Regions from separate parts of the Cellulosimicrobium sp. 22598 genome, predicted to be linked through region 2. Evidence: predicted binding sites of a transcription regulator. Region 2 holds the regulator's gene; the other holds the start of a gene.
What was found. The regulator LexA, encoded in region 2, represses DNA repair genes until DNA is damaged. The targets are predictions, from matches to a motif close to TCGAACANNTGTTCGA.
Positions count from the first base shown of each region.

Region 1: ACTJIY_RS01765 (Rv2578c family radical SAM protein) is a predicted target of LexA. The motif match lies at 2,639-2,654, and genes of this name have one in related genera.

Region 1 is NZ_JBQEMZ010000001.1:384,441-390,990, reverse strand. Features, by position in the region: gene ACTJIY_RS01775 (ABC transporter ATP-binding protein) at 1-1,530, opposite strand, end outside; gene ACTJIY_RS01770 (ECF transporter S component) at 1,523-2,248, opposite strand; TPP riboswitch at 2,360-2,479, opposite strand; gene ACTJIY_RS01765 (Rv2578c family radical SAM protein) at 2,663-4,324, shown strand; gene ACTJIY_RS01760 (DUF1330 domain-containing protein) at 4,386-4,700, opposite strand; gene ACTJIY_RS01755 (PPOX class F420-dependent oxidoreductase) at 4,736-5,203, opposite strand; gene aspS (aspartate--tRNA ligase) at 5,409-6,550, shown strand, end outside.
Region 2 is NZ_JBQEMZ010000006.1:89,821-96,370, forward strand. Features, by position in the region: gene serA (phosphoglycerate dehydrogenase) at 1-54, shown strand, start outside; gene ACTJIY_RS08300 (pyridoxamine 5'-phosphate oxidase family protein) at 175-594, shown strand; gene ACTJIY_RS08305 (DUF5302 domain-containing protein) at 688-882, opposite strand; gene ACTJIY_RS08310 (aldo/keto reductase) at 1,049-2,122, shown strand; gene nrdR (transcriptional regulator NrdR) at 2,192-2,731, opposite strand; gene ACTJIY_RS08320 (LysM peptidoglycan-binding domain-containing protein) at 3,160-3,522, opposite strand; gene lexA (transcriptional repressor LexA) at 3,856-4,590, shown strand; gene ACTJIY_RS08330 (L-lactate dehydrogenase) at 4,747-5,757, opposite strand; gene ACTJIY_RS08335 (ATP-dependent DNA helicase) at 5,804-6,550, opposite strand, start outside.

The DNA.
Region 1 (6,550 bases), on a different contig from region 2:
GAGGTCGTGCGAGACGACGACCACGGCGCCGCCCGCGTCGGCGCGCCCCCGCAGCACGTGGGCGACCGCGGCGGCCTGGGCCCGGTCCAGCCCGAACGTGGGCTCGTCGGCGAGGAGGACCGGCGGGTCCAGGACGGTCGCGGTCGCCAGGGACAGGCGCCGCTGCCCGCCGCCCGAGAGCCGGTACGGGTTCGTGTCGGCGAGGTGCGCGAGCCCGAACGCGGCGAGGGTCCGGGCCACGCACTCCTCGACGTCGTCGACGCGGGCGAGCCGGGCCGACCAGGCGACCTCCTCGCGCACCGTGCGGGCGACGAGCTGGTGCTCGGGGTCCTGGAACACCATCGCGACGGGCTCGCCGGTCGCGGTCGCCACCTCGCCCGTGGTGCGCTCGAGCCCGGCCAGGCCGCGCAGGAGCGTCGACTTGCCGCCCCCGTTGGGACCGACGACGGCGAGCACCTCGCCCGCGCGGACGTCCAGGTCCACACCGCGCACGACGGCCGGGTCGTCGCTCCGGGACCGCCCGGCGCGGAGTCCGCTGCGGCGGACGGAGAGACCGCGCGCCCGGAGCGCGACCGGTCGCGCCGTGCCGGACGGGGGCCGGTCCGTGGTCGTCGAGCGCGACGGCGAGGACCGCACGAGGTCGACCAGCCAGTCGTCCGTCTCGGGGGAGCCGAGCGCCCCGGGCGCGCCCGCCTGCTCGAGGCGGACGGCGAGGGGTAGCCAGCACCCCAGCCCGGAGAGGTCGTGCGCGTGCTCGCGCAGGACGCGGTCGGTGGGGCCGTGCGCGACGACCCTGCCGTCGCGCCCGAGGACCAGGGTCGCGTCCGGCAGCGCGCCCAGGTCGTCCAGGCGGTGCTCGACGAGCACGACCGAGCGGTGCCGCGGCGCGGCGTCGTCACGGCCGTCGGGTCCGGGGCGGCGCGCGAGGCGGGCGACGAGGGCCCCGACGTCGTGGGCGGCGGCGGGGTCCAGCAGCGCGGTGGGCTCGTCGAGGACGAGGAGCTCCGGCTCGGCGACGAGCGCCGCGGCGACCGCGACGCGCTGCGCCTCGCCGCCCGACAGCGCGTGGGTCGCGCGGTCGTGCAGGTGCGCGGCGCCGACGGCGGCGAGCGCCGCGGTCGCGCGGGCGTCCGTGGTGCCGGGGTCGGCGCCACGGTTCTCGAGCGCGAACCGCAGCTCCTCGTCCACGCGCGCCAGGCAGAGCTGGTCGCCGGGCCGCTGCTGGACGAGGCCCACGCGGGCGGCGAGCACGGGCGGCGGCACCTCGCGCGGGTCGGCGCCGGTCACGCGGAGGCCGCCCAGGACGACGCCCGGGAGGGTGTGCGGGACGACGCCGACCAGCGCGCGCAGGAGGGTCGACTTCCCGCACCCGGACGGGCCGAGGACCAGCAGGCTCGTCCCGGCCGGGACGGTGACGTCGACGCCGTCGAGCACCCGGGTGCCGTCGTGCCCGAGGTGCACGGTCACGTCGGCGACCGTGACGGCGTCCGGAGCGACGGCGTCGCGCACGCGCGCGGTCGCCTCAGCCACGGCGGGCCGTGCCGATCGCGAACGCGTCGAGGGTGCCCGTGCGGGCGAGCGCGTCGCCGAGGAGGCGGGCCGCGAGGCCGCACAGCACGACGCACGACACGACCTGGATCCCGAGCCGGAGCATCGCGTAGTCCTGACCGAGCCAGCCGAAGCGCACGGCGTTGAAGGCGAACGTGACCAGGGCCGCGCTCACGCCCGACGCGACGAAGACCCACCATCCGAACCGGCGGTAGCGCGTGAGCGCGAACGGCAGCTCGGCGCCGACGCCCTGGACCAGGCCCACGACGAGCAGCAGCGGCCCCGCGGGGGACGCGAGGAAGACGACCTCGACGAGCGCGGCGAGGGTCTCGGCAAGGATGCCGACCCCCGGCTTGCGCACGATGTACGTGGCGAGCGGGCCGACGACGATCCACGCGCCCGCGAGGACGTTCGCGGCGAGGTCCGCGAGGGGGCCCATCGCGAGCTGGAGCGGGGCCCAGAGCTGGACGAACGCCCAGTACACGAACCCGAAGACGACGCCGAGGACGGCGACGAGCACCGTCTCGTGGAGCGTCAGCCCGCGGCGCCGTGCGGGGCGCCCGGTCGGGCGGACCGCGAGATCGGGCACCCCGCCGGCCGACAGGTCGGCCGGCACGCCGGCCGATCCGGTGGGCGGCTGGTCGGTGGGTGCGGCGGCAGTCGGGGTCGCCTGCTGCGGGGTGGTGCGGGGCTCGGCCATGCGGGTTCCCTCCGTCGGGCCCCCGGGGCGAGGGGTGCACGACGGCGCGCCACCGCCGGGCCCCGGCGCGCCCGGCCGCGTGCGGGGTGCACGGGCACGAGCGCGCAGGGGACGGTGACGTCGGCCCTGCTCCCTTCGCTGGTACGAACCAGATCAGGTTCCACGGGTCTGCAGGTGGGACGGGTGTCCGGCCTGCACTCTCAGCGCTCGTGCGCTCCCCGGGGGCGTTCGGCCCGACCCTAGGCCCTCGGGGCCACGCGGACAATCCCGGCGTCTCAGCCCGCGGGACGGGCCCTGGGCCGCCCGTGCACCGGCCCTGCGCAGGGTGCGGGTCGCCGCTGACGCGGAGCAGGCGTCCCCCGGGGAGGACCGCGGGGCTTGACCTGAGGATCGAACACCTGTTCGAATGTGCGGATGAGGTGGGACGGACAGGCGCTCGGCGCGGACGACGGCGCTCTCCCGGGGCTAGAGCGGGCGGGCCTCGTGCGCAGCGTGCGCACGCCCGACTTCGCGGGCATCACGTTCCACGAGGTGACGGCCAAGAGCGCGCTGTCGAAGGTCCCGGCGATGTCGCGCATGCCGTTCCGCTGGACGGTCAACCCGTACCGCGGCTGCAGCCACGCCTGCTCCTACTGCCTCGCGCCGTCGACCCCGGTGCTGCTCGCCGACGGCACGCAGCGCCCGATCGGCGAGCTGCGCGTCGGCGACGAGATCGTGGGGACCGCACCGCACGGCGCCTACCGGCGCTACGTGCGCACGCGCGTGCTCGACCGCTGGACCACCCGCAAGCGCGCGTACCGCGTGACCCTCGCGGACGGCACGCGCCTCGTCGCGAGCGGTGACCACCGGTTCCTCACCGAACGGGGCTGGCGCCATGTCGTCGGCGGGTCCGGGCGCCGCGCCCACCTGGCGCTGGGCGACGTCCTCGTCGGCCCGGGGTCGGCCGCGCTCGCGGGCGGCCGGGTCGCGCTCGAGGGCCGGGACGTCACGGGCGACGAGGCGCTGCGCGTCGACTCGCTCGAGGCGCTCGACGGGCCGGGGGAGGAGACCGAGCTCGTCGACATCACCACCGGGACGCGGGACTTCGTCGCCGCCGGGGTCGTGAGCCACAACTGCTTCGCCCGGCCCACCCACCAGTACCTCGACCTCGACGCGGGCGACGACTTCGACCGCGAGGTCGTGGTCAAGGTGAACGTCGACGAGGTGCTGCGCGCCGAGCTCGCCCGCGCGTCGTGGGGCCGCGAGCCCGTCGCGCTCGGCACGAACACGGACCCCTACCAGCGGGCCGAGGGGCGCTACCGCCTCATGCCGGGCATCATCGACGCGCTCGCGGGCTCCGGCACGCCCCTGTCGGTCCTCACCAAGGGCACGCTCCTGCGCCGCGACCTGCCGCTCCTCGCCGACGCCGCCTCGCGCGTCGAGGTCGGGATCGGCGTCTCGCTCGCGCTGCTGGACCCGACGCTCCAGGCGAGCGTCGAGCCGGGCACGCCCTCACCGCGCGCCCGCCTCGACCTGATCCGCGCCGTCCGCGAGGCGGGCCTGCCGTGCGGCGTCATGGTCGCGCCCGTGCTGCCGTGGCTCACCGACTCCACGCGCGCGCTGACAGACCTGCTCGACGCCGTGAAGGACGCCGGGGCCACGGGGGTCACCGTGCTGCCGCTGCACCTCAAGCCCGGGACGCGCGAGTGGTACCTGGGCTGGCTCGCGCGGGAGCACCCGCAGCTCGTCCCCGGCTACGAGCGGGTCTACGCCCGTGGCGCGTACGCCTCGAAGGCGTACCGCTCGTGGCTGTGGGACCGCGTGCGCCCGATGCTCGAGGCGCGCGGCTTCGCGGTGTCCGGCCACCGCGGTCCCGCGGGCGTCGAGGGGCGGTACCGCCGGGGCGAGCTCGGCGGTCTCGGGGACGGTCACCGCGACCCGGGGCCGCCGACGGACGGCGCCTACCCGAGGGGGAGCCTCGCCGGGTCGCCTCAGGAATCCGACCGGCGTGGCCACGACGGCGCGCTCGCGGGCATGCCGGTGGACGGCGGGGGTCTGGACGTCGTCGGCGGGGGAGTGGAGCAGGTCCTGTTCTGACCTGGTGGCGCCGTCCGGGCGACACCGCGACCGCGACGCCGGCGCGCGTCCGGCGGCCGGGTCAGGAGGGCTGGTCGCGGTGCGGGACGGCACCGACACGGACGATGTCCGTCCGTGCCACAGCCCGGTCCCTGAGGTCGGCCAGCGCCACCCGGGCGGGGTCGGCCAGGTACGCGGCGAGCGCGTCGTCATCGGGCAGCTCGATGACCTGCACCTCGGTCGGCAGCGACGCCTCCTGACCGGGCAGCGCGCGCACGCGCGACAGCACGCGCCCGCCGTGCGCGGGTACGAGCGCGAGGACGTCGTCCTCGTACTCGCTCAGCAGGTCGGCGCTGCCCTCGGTGGGCCACAGCATCACGCACAGGGTGATCGGCATGGTCGGCACGCTACGCCGCCGCGCCGGCGGGATCGTCAGCCGTCCGCGAGGCGCGCCGGGAACCCGCCCGTCGCGACCGGGCCCCAGCGCGTGATCGTCAGGCGCACGAGCGACTTGCCCTGCGTCACCATGGCCTCGCGGTACTCGTCCCAGTCCGGGTGCTCGCCGCTGACGGAGCGGTAGTAGTCGACGAGCGGCTCGACGGACTCGGGCAGGTCGATCACCTCGGCCTCGCCGTCGACCTGCACCCACGGGTCCGAGAAGCGCTCGCCCAGCGAGAGCAGCGACGCGCGCGGGTCGCGACGTACGTTGGCCGCCTTGGCGCGCTCCGGGTATGTCGACACGACGACCCGGCCCGCGTCGTCGACCCCGTACGTGACGGGGCTGAGCTGTGGCCGCCCGTCGGCGCGCGTCGTGACGAGGACGCCGTCGTGCCGGGACCGCAGGAACTGCTCGAGCTCGTCGCGCTCGACGCGCCGGTTCGTCGCGATGGTGCGTGCCACGATCACCCCTTCTGTGCGGGCGGCGGGCCGGTCGGCGCGCGCCGGTGCCGCCGGCCCGGACGCACGACACGGTCGGAGCGCGGGTGGAGCGGCGGCACCGCCACGGTATCCGGTCGAGCAGCGCGCCCGCCCGCACTAGACTCGTGCGGACGCGCGCCCGCCCCCGGGAGCGCCGCCCCCACCGCCCACCTGGAAGGAACCCTCCGTGCTGCGCACCCGAACGGCCGGCTCACTGCGGGCCGAGCACACCGGTCAGACCGTCACCCTCACGGGCTGGGTCGACCGTCGGCGCGATCACGGAGGCGTGGCCTTCATCGACCTGCGGGACGCGTCCGGCATCGCCCAGGTCGTCATCCGCGACGAGGCCGTCGCGCACCCGCTGCGCAACGAGTTCGTCCTCCAGGTCACGGGCGAGGTCTCGCGCCGACCCGACGGCAACGAGAACGCGGCCCTGCCCACGGGCGAGATCGAGGTCGTCGCGAGCGACGTCGTCGTGCTCAACACGTCCGAGGCGCTGCCGTTCCAGGTCTCCACGGCGCTCGCGGACACCGAGACGATCGGCGAGGAGGCGCGTCTCAAGCATCGCTACCTCGACCTGCGCCGCCCCGCGCCCGCGCACGCGCTGCGCCTGCGCGCCAAGGTCAACCAGGCCGCGCGCCGCGTGCTCGACGCGGAGGAGTTCGTCGAGATCGAGACGCCGACGCTCACGCGCTCGACGCCCGAGGGAGCGCGCGACTTCCTCGTGCCGGCACGCCTCGCGCCCGGCTCCTGGTACGCGCTGCCGCAGTCGCCGCAGCTCTTCAAGCAGCTCCTCATGGTCGCGGGCATGGAGCGCTACTACCAGATCGCGCGCTGCTACCGCGACGAGGACTTCCGCGCCGACCGCCAGCCGGAGTTCACGCAGCTCGACGTCGAGATGAGCTTCGTCGAGCAGGACGACGTCATCGCGCTCGCTGAGAAGATCCTCGTCGCGCTGTGGGAGCTCATCGGATACACGATCCCGACCCCGATCCCGCGCATGACGTTCCACGACGCCATGCGCCTCTACGGGTCGGACAAGCCGGACCTGCGCTTCGGCAACCCGCTCGTCGAGCTCACGGACTACTTCCAGGACACGCCGTTCCGCGTGTTCCAGGCGGAGTACGTCGGCGCCGTCGTCATGGCGGGCGGGGCGTCGCAGCCGCGTCGCCAGTTCGACGCGTGGCAGGAGTGGGCCAAGCAGCGCGGCGCTCGCGGCCTCGCGTACGTGACGTTCGGCGAGGACGGCACGCTCGGCGGCCCCGTCGCGAAGAACCTGTCCGACGCCGAGCGCGAGGGTCTGCGCGACGCGACCGGCGCGCAGCCGGG
Region 2 (6,550 bases):
ATCGAGGCCCTGGCCGCGATGGAGCAGACGATCGCCCTGCGCGTCCTCGACTGACGCCCACCGCGAGCGCCTTCGCCGCGTGCACCGGGTCGCCCCGGCGCACGCGGCGAAGGTCCTCGGGCGGCATGACCTTCGCCGCTGAGCGCCCCGCGCTCGGCGGTGCCACGATGAGGCATGACCGGATACACGCACGACGGGCCGCAGATCCTCGACGCCGACGCGTCGTGGGACCTCGTGGAGGGGACCCACGTCGCACGCCTCGCCGTGAGCGTGCGGGGCGAGCCGGACATCTACCCCGTCACGGTGCGGGCGCACGAGCGCACGCTCGCGTTCCGCACCGTCCCCGGGACCAAGCTCGCGACCCTGGCGACCAACGAACGCGTCGCTCTCGAGTGGGACCACGTGGACGACGACGGGGCGTGGAGCGTCGTCGCCCGCGGCACCGCGCACCGGCCGCGCAGCGAGCACGAGGTCGACGCCGTCCAGGAGGACGCCGCACCCCTCGTCCCCGTCGTGGACGTCCCGACCGAGGAATGGGTCGTCATCGAGGTCCGTGAGGTGACGGGGCGACGCTTCGCCCGATCGGAGGCCTAGCCACACTTCCCCGTCAGGGTCGCCGACGCACGTCGTCCGGCCGCCCCCGACGGGGCGACCGGACGACGACGAACGCTGAGCCGGAGGCGGCCGTCAGCCGGACTTGCGGCGGAACGTGCGCTGGACCGGCCCCACGGTCTCGGACCCGTGCACCGACCCGGTGTTGGACTCGCCGTCGGCCGTGCGGTGGCGCGCCGCGTTCTTCCGGTCGAGCGCCTCCCGGAACTTCGCCTTGGCCTCGTCGGTCGGTGCGGTGTCTGCAGCGGATCGCTGCTGGTCGGACGCCATGGCGGTCTCCTCGTCGATGGGGGAACTCGGTCGTGCACTGCGGTCGGCCCGACGGTGCGGGCACCTCGCCAGCCTCCCGCACCGCGTCGCCGGACGCCACCTGATTTGTCCGCCGGTCGGCCGGTCTCCGACGGACGGCCGGACGGTGTCGGGTAGCGTCGGCCGCGTGCCGACCGACTCCTCCGCCTCCGCCGCTCCCCCGTCCCCGGACCGGGCCCCGCTGCCGCACCGCCGTCTCGGTCGGTCCGGGCTGGCGCTGCCGGCGGTGTCGCTGGGCCTGTGGCAGAACTTCGGCGACGCCGACCCGCGGGCGACGCAGCGCGAGATCGTGCTGCACGCGGTCGACCGCGGCGTGACCCACCTCGATCTCGCGAACAACTACGGCCCGCCGGGCGGAGCGGCCGAGGAGTCCCTGGGGCACCTCCTCGCGCGCGAGCTGCGGACGGTGCGCGACGAGCTCGTCGTGACGACCAAGGCCGGCTACCGCATGGGGCCCGGCCCCTACGGCGAGGGCGGCTCGCGCAAGTACCTGCTCTCCTCGCTCGACGCCTCGCTGCGTCGCCTCGGGCTCGACCACGTCGACATCTTCTACTCCCACCGCTTCGACCCGACGACGCCGCTCGAGGAGACGGTCGGTGCGCTCGCCACCGCGGTCCGTTCGGGTCGCGCGCGGTACGCGGGCATCTCGTCCTACTCGGCGCGTCGCACCCGGGAGGCGCTCCGGGTCGCGGAGCAGGTGGGCGTCGACCTCGTCGTGACGCAGGTGTCGTACTCGATGCTCAACCGGTGGGTCGAGGAGCCCGACCCGCACGACCCCGCGGGCGCGTCCGTGCTCGACGTCGCGGGCGCCGCGGGGCTCGGGGTCGTCGCCTTCTCGCCGCTCGCCCAGGGGATGCTCACCGACCGGTACCTGCGCGGGGTTCCGGACGACTCGCGCGCGGCGCGCGGGGGGCCGCTCCGACCGGCGTTCCTCTCGGAGGCGAACCTCGACCACGTCCGCCGGCTCGACGACCTCGCCCGCGCCCACGGGCGCAGCCTCGCCACGACGGCGATCCTCTGGGCGATGCGGGACGAGCGCGTCACGTCCGTGCTGCTCGGCGCGAGCTCGACCCGGCAGCTCGACGAGAACCTCGCCGCGCTCGACGCGCCGGCGCTCTCCGCCGAGGAGCTCGCTGCCGTCGACGCGCTGCCCGCGGACACCGGCATCAACATCTGGGCGTCGCGGTCCAGCGACCTGTAGGCCCGCCGGACGCGCGCCGACGACGCGGGACCCCTGCCGGGGCCGCGACGTGCCCTCGCGCGTGCGGCCTCAGGCGTGCGGTGCGACCTCCCCGCGAACGTCCGCCCCCGGAGCGGTGCCGCTCGAGCCCTCCTCGGCCCGGGCCGCGGCCGTCTCGCGCTCCTCGCGCTCGACGCGCAGCGACGTGATCGCGCTCTCGAAGTCCTCGAGCGAGTCGAACGCCTGGTAGACGCTCGCGAAGCGCAGGTAGGCGACCTCGTCGAGCTCGCGCAGCGGCCCGAGGATCGCGAGCCCGATCTCGTACGCGTCGAGCTCGGCGCTGCCGCTCGCCCGGATGGTCTCCTCGACGCGCTGCGCGAGCACCGCGAGGTCGTCCTCGTTGACGGGTCGCCCCTGGCAGGCCTTGCGCACGCCGTTGACGATCTTCTCGCGCGAGAAGGGCTCCGTGACGCCGGAGCGCTTGACCACGGACAGGCTCGCGGTCTCGATCGTCGTGAAGCGGCGGTTGCACTCGGGGCACTGGCGGCGCCGACGGATCGACGCGCCGTCGTCCGAGGTGCGCGAGTCGACGACGCGGGAGTCCGCGTGGCGGCAGAACGGGCAGTGCATGGCGGGCTCCTCCGCGGGGTTCGCGCCGACAGGTCGGCGCGACGAACGTATGCCGTCGCGGCGGGACCGTGCAACACGCCTCCGACGCCGGCCGCTCGCGCCCGCCGCGTCGTCGGCGCGCAGACGGCTGCACCGGGGCTCGTGGACGGCAGAACGGGGGCGGCCGTGGTCGACCGCCCCCGTCGGGACGCCCCCGTCCCCATCTCGCGCGTGACTCGCCTCACGCGCGGCGACGTGCACAGGAGTCGCGGTGGACCGCGCGCTCCTCACCTCGTCCGCCCAGCCCCCCAGCCGGCGTTGTGAGGTGACACTAACTTAGGGCGACCTAAATGATGCCGCAACCCCTGCGCACCGCACGGGGACCGGTTTCGCCCGTGTCCTGCGTCACAGCGCGCTCTCGCGTCCGCACCGAGGGCGCCCAGCCGGCCTCAGGCGGACGCCGGGAGGAGGATCTTCTGGCCGGCCTGGAGGCCCGAGGACGAGAGCCCGTTGAGCTCGGCGAGCCCGCTCACGACGTCGCGCAGGTCCTCTCCCGGCGCCGCCACCCCCTGCGCGAGCTCCCACAGCGTCTCCCCCGAGCTCACGACGTGCACCCGGACCTCCACGGGCTCGCCCGGGCCGCTCGCGACGGCGACGCCCACCCGCGCGGCCAGCAGCAGGACCGCGGCGGCCAGGAGCACGAGGACCACGCGGCCCCGGCGCGTGAGCCGCAGCGGCCGCTCCTCCGCACGCCCCGTCGCCCCGCCCGCAGGGCCGAGGGGCCCGACCGTCGAGATCGCCATCGCATCCATGCCTGCTCCGTCCCGGCCCGCGGGCCCGATCGCCTTCCCCGGTCGATCGGACGCCGCGAGCCCTTCGCCTCCGCGCCGACCGGGTCGGTCGAACACGTGTACGTAGAACACCTGTACGAAGGTCTATCACGAACGACCGACAGAGTCGAGACATGCTCGAACAGGTGTTTGATTCGTGTCGCAACCTCCCCTAGCCTGGGGTCAGGTCGGTTCGCCGGACATGTCCGCTCGGACCCGGAGGGGCGACCGAGGTCCCGGAGCGCACGCCCCGGGGAGGGGAGGCCGCACGCCCGGGAGGCGTCGGCGGCCGCGACGGACGAAGGCGGAGCGACCATGGCGGGACGAGGCACGGACAGGGCACGGGGGCTCGCCGAGGTGCGGGAGCTCCCGGACGGGTCGGCGGGGGGTGACGGGCTCACGCCGCGCCAGCGCCTCGTGCTCGAGACCATCCGCGCGTGCGTCGAGCAGCGCGGCTACCCGCCGAGCATGCGAGAGATCGGCGAGGCCGTGGGCCTGACGAGCCCGTCGTCGGTGAAGCACCAGCTCACGACTCTCGAGCGCAAGGGCTTCCTGCGTCGCGACCCGAACCGCCCCCGCGCGATCGAGGTCGTCCAGCCGGACGACGCGCGCCGCGCCACCCCGCTCACGGCAGCGGGCTCCGCGCCCGAGCCCGCGTACGACGAGGCGCACCCGGCTCCGTCCTACGTCCCGGTCGTCGGCCGCATCGCCGCCGGCGGCCCGATCCTCGCGGAGCAGGTCGTCGAGGACGTCTTCCCGCTGCCTCGCCAGCTCGTCGGCGAGGGCGAGCTCTTCCTCCTGCGGGTGCAGGGCGACTCGATGGTCGACGCCGCGATCTGCGACGGCGACTGGGTCGTCGTCCGCCGCCAGCCCGTCGCGGAGAACGGCGAGATCGTCGCGGCGATGATCGACGGCGAGGCCACGGTGAAGTCCCTGCGCCGCGCGGACGGTCGCGTCTGGCTCATGCCGCACAACGCCGCGTACGACCCGATCCCTGGCGACGACGCCCAGGTCCTCGGCCGCGTCGTCTCCGTGCTGCGCAGCCTCTGAGCCGCACGGACCGTCCGTCGCCGCACCCTCCCGAGCGGTCCCTCGCGGGGCGGACGAGGCGGGCGCCGGTACCTCGAGGGCGGAAGCGCCGAGAGCCGGGTGGTCGTCGACCACCCGGCTCTCACGCCGTTCCGGACCCGCCGGCGAACCGGTCGGTCAGAGACCGAAGCGCCGGGCGACGGCGTGCAGCGACTCGGCGGACGAGCGCAGCCCGGCGAGCTCCGCGTCGGACAGCGGGACCTCGACCCGCTCGGTGGCGCCGCGCCGGTCGACGAGCGTCGGCAGCGAGAGGCACACGTCGTCGAGCCCGTACGCGCCGTCGAGCAGCGTCGAGACGGGCAGGATGCGGTGCTCGTCGTCGAGCACGGCCTCGATGATGCGCGTGCCCGCGAGCCCCACGGCGTAGTTCGTCGCCCCCTTGCCCTCGATGATCCGGTAGGCCGACTGCACGACCTCGCGCGCGATGTCGTCGCGCACGTCCGCCGTGAGCGGACCGCGACCGCCCAGGCCCGGCCACTCGAGGAGCGGGACGCCGCCGATGGTCGCCGAGCTCCACAGCGGGATCTCGCTGTCGCCGTGCTCGCCGGCGATGTACGCGTGGACGTTCTGCACCGCGACGCCGCAGTGCTGGGCCACGAGGAAGCGCAGCCGCGAGGAGTCGAGGACGGTCCCGCTGCCGAAGAGCTGCGACGGCGGCAGCCCGGAGAACTTGAGCGCCGCGTAGGTGACGATGTCGACGGGGTTGGTCACCATGACGTAGACCGCGTCCGGGGCGACCTCCACGAGACCCGGCAGGATCGTCCGCATGAGGCCGATCGTGCCCTCGGCGAGGTCGAGCCGCGTCTGGCCCGGCTTCTGCTTCGCCCCGGCCGTCACGACGACCACGTCGGCCCCCGCGCACACCGCGACGTCGTCCGACCCCTCGACCCGGGCCATCGGCATGAACTGGATGCCGTGCTGGAGGTCCGCCACCTCCGCGTCGACCTTCGCCCGGTTCACGTCCAGGAGCGCCACGGTGCGCGCGGCCCCGCGCATGAGGGCCGCGTACGCCAGGGTCGACCCGACCGCACCCGCGCCGACGATCGCCAGCTTGGTCGTCCGCGCTCCCCCTCCGGGCCCACCCGTGCTCGCGTCGCCCGTGCCCTGCGGGGACGTGCTCGTCGTCATGTCGCCTCCGTGAAGTCGCTGGAATCGTGAAGACCGCGGAAAGGACTCAGCCTAGGGCGGCGAGGCGCCGGAGCGCACCGGTGGCGACGTCGCGGTCGGTCGTCTGCCAGAACCCCGGCATGGACCGCGTGAGGAACGTGCCGTAGCGCGCGGTCACGAGACGCGGGTCGAGGACCGCGACCACGCCTCGATCCGTGGTGGACCGGACGAGCCGGCCGGCGCCCTGCGCGAGCAGGAGGGCGGCGTGCGTCGCGGAGACCTGCATGAAGCCGTTGCCGCCCGCCGCCTCGACCGCCCGCGCCCGGGCCGACTTCACCGGGTCGTCCGGACGGGGGAACGGGATCCGGTCGATGAGCACGAGCTGGCACGACGGCCCGGGCACGTCGACGCCCTGCCAGAGCGACAGCGTGCCGAACAGGCAGGTGGCCGGGTCGTCGGCGAACTCGCGCACGAGCGTCGGGAGCTGGTCGTCGCCCTGGCACAGGATCGGCACGTCGAGCCGCTCGCGCATCGCCTCCGCCGCGGCGACCGCCGCACGGCGCGACGAGAACAGGCCGAGCGTGCGCCCGCCCGCGGCCTCGACGAGGGCCGCGATCTCGTCGAGCTGGTGCTCCGTGGAGGCCTCACGGCCCGGCGTCGGGAGGGCCTTGGCGACGTAGAGGATGCCCTGCCGCGCGTAGTCGAACGGGCTGCCGACGTCGAGGCCGCGCCACCGTGGTCCGTCGGCGTCGCCGCCCTCGCCACCGCCCCCGAGCCCGAAGGTGCGCGCGACGGCGTCGAAGCTGCCGCCGAG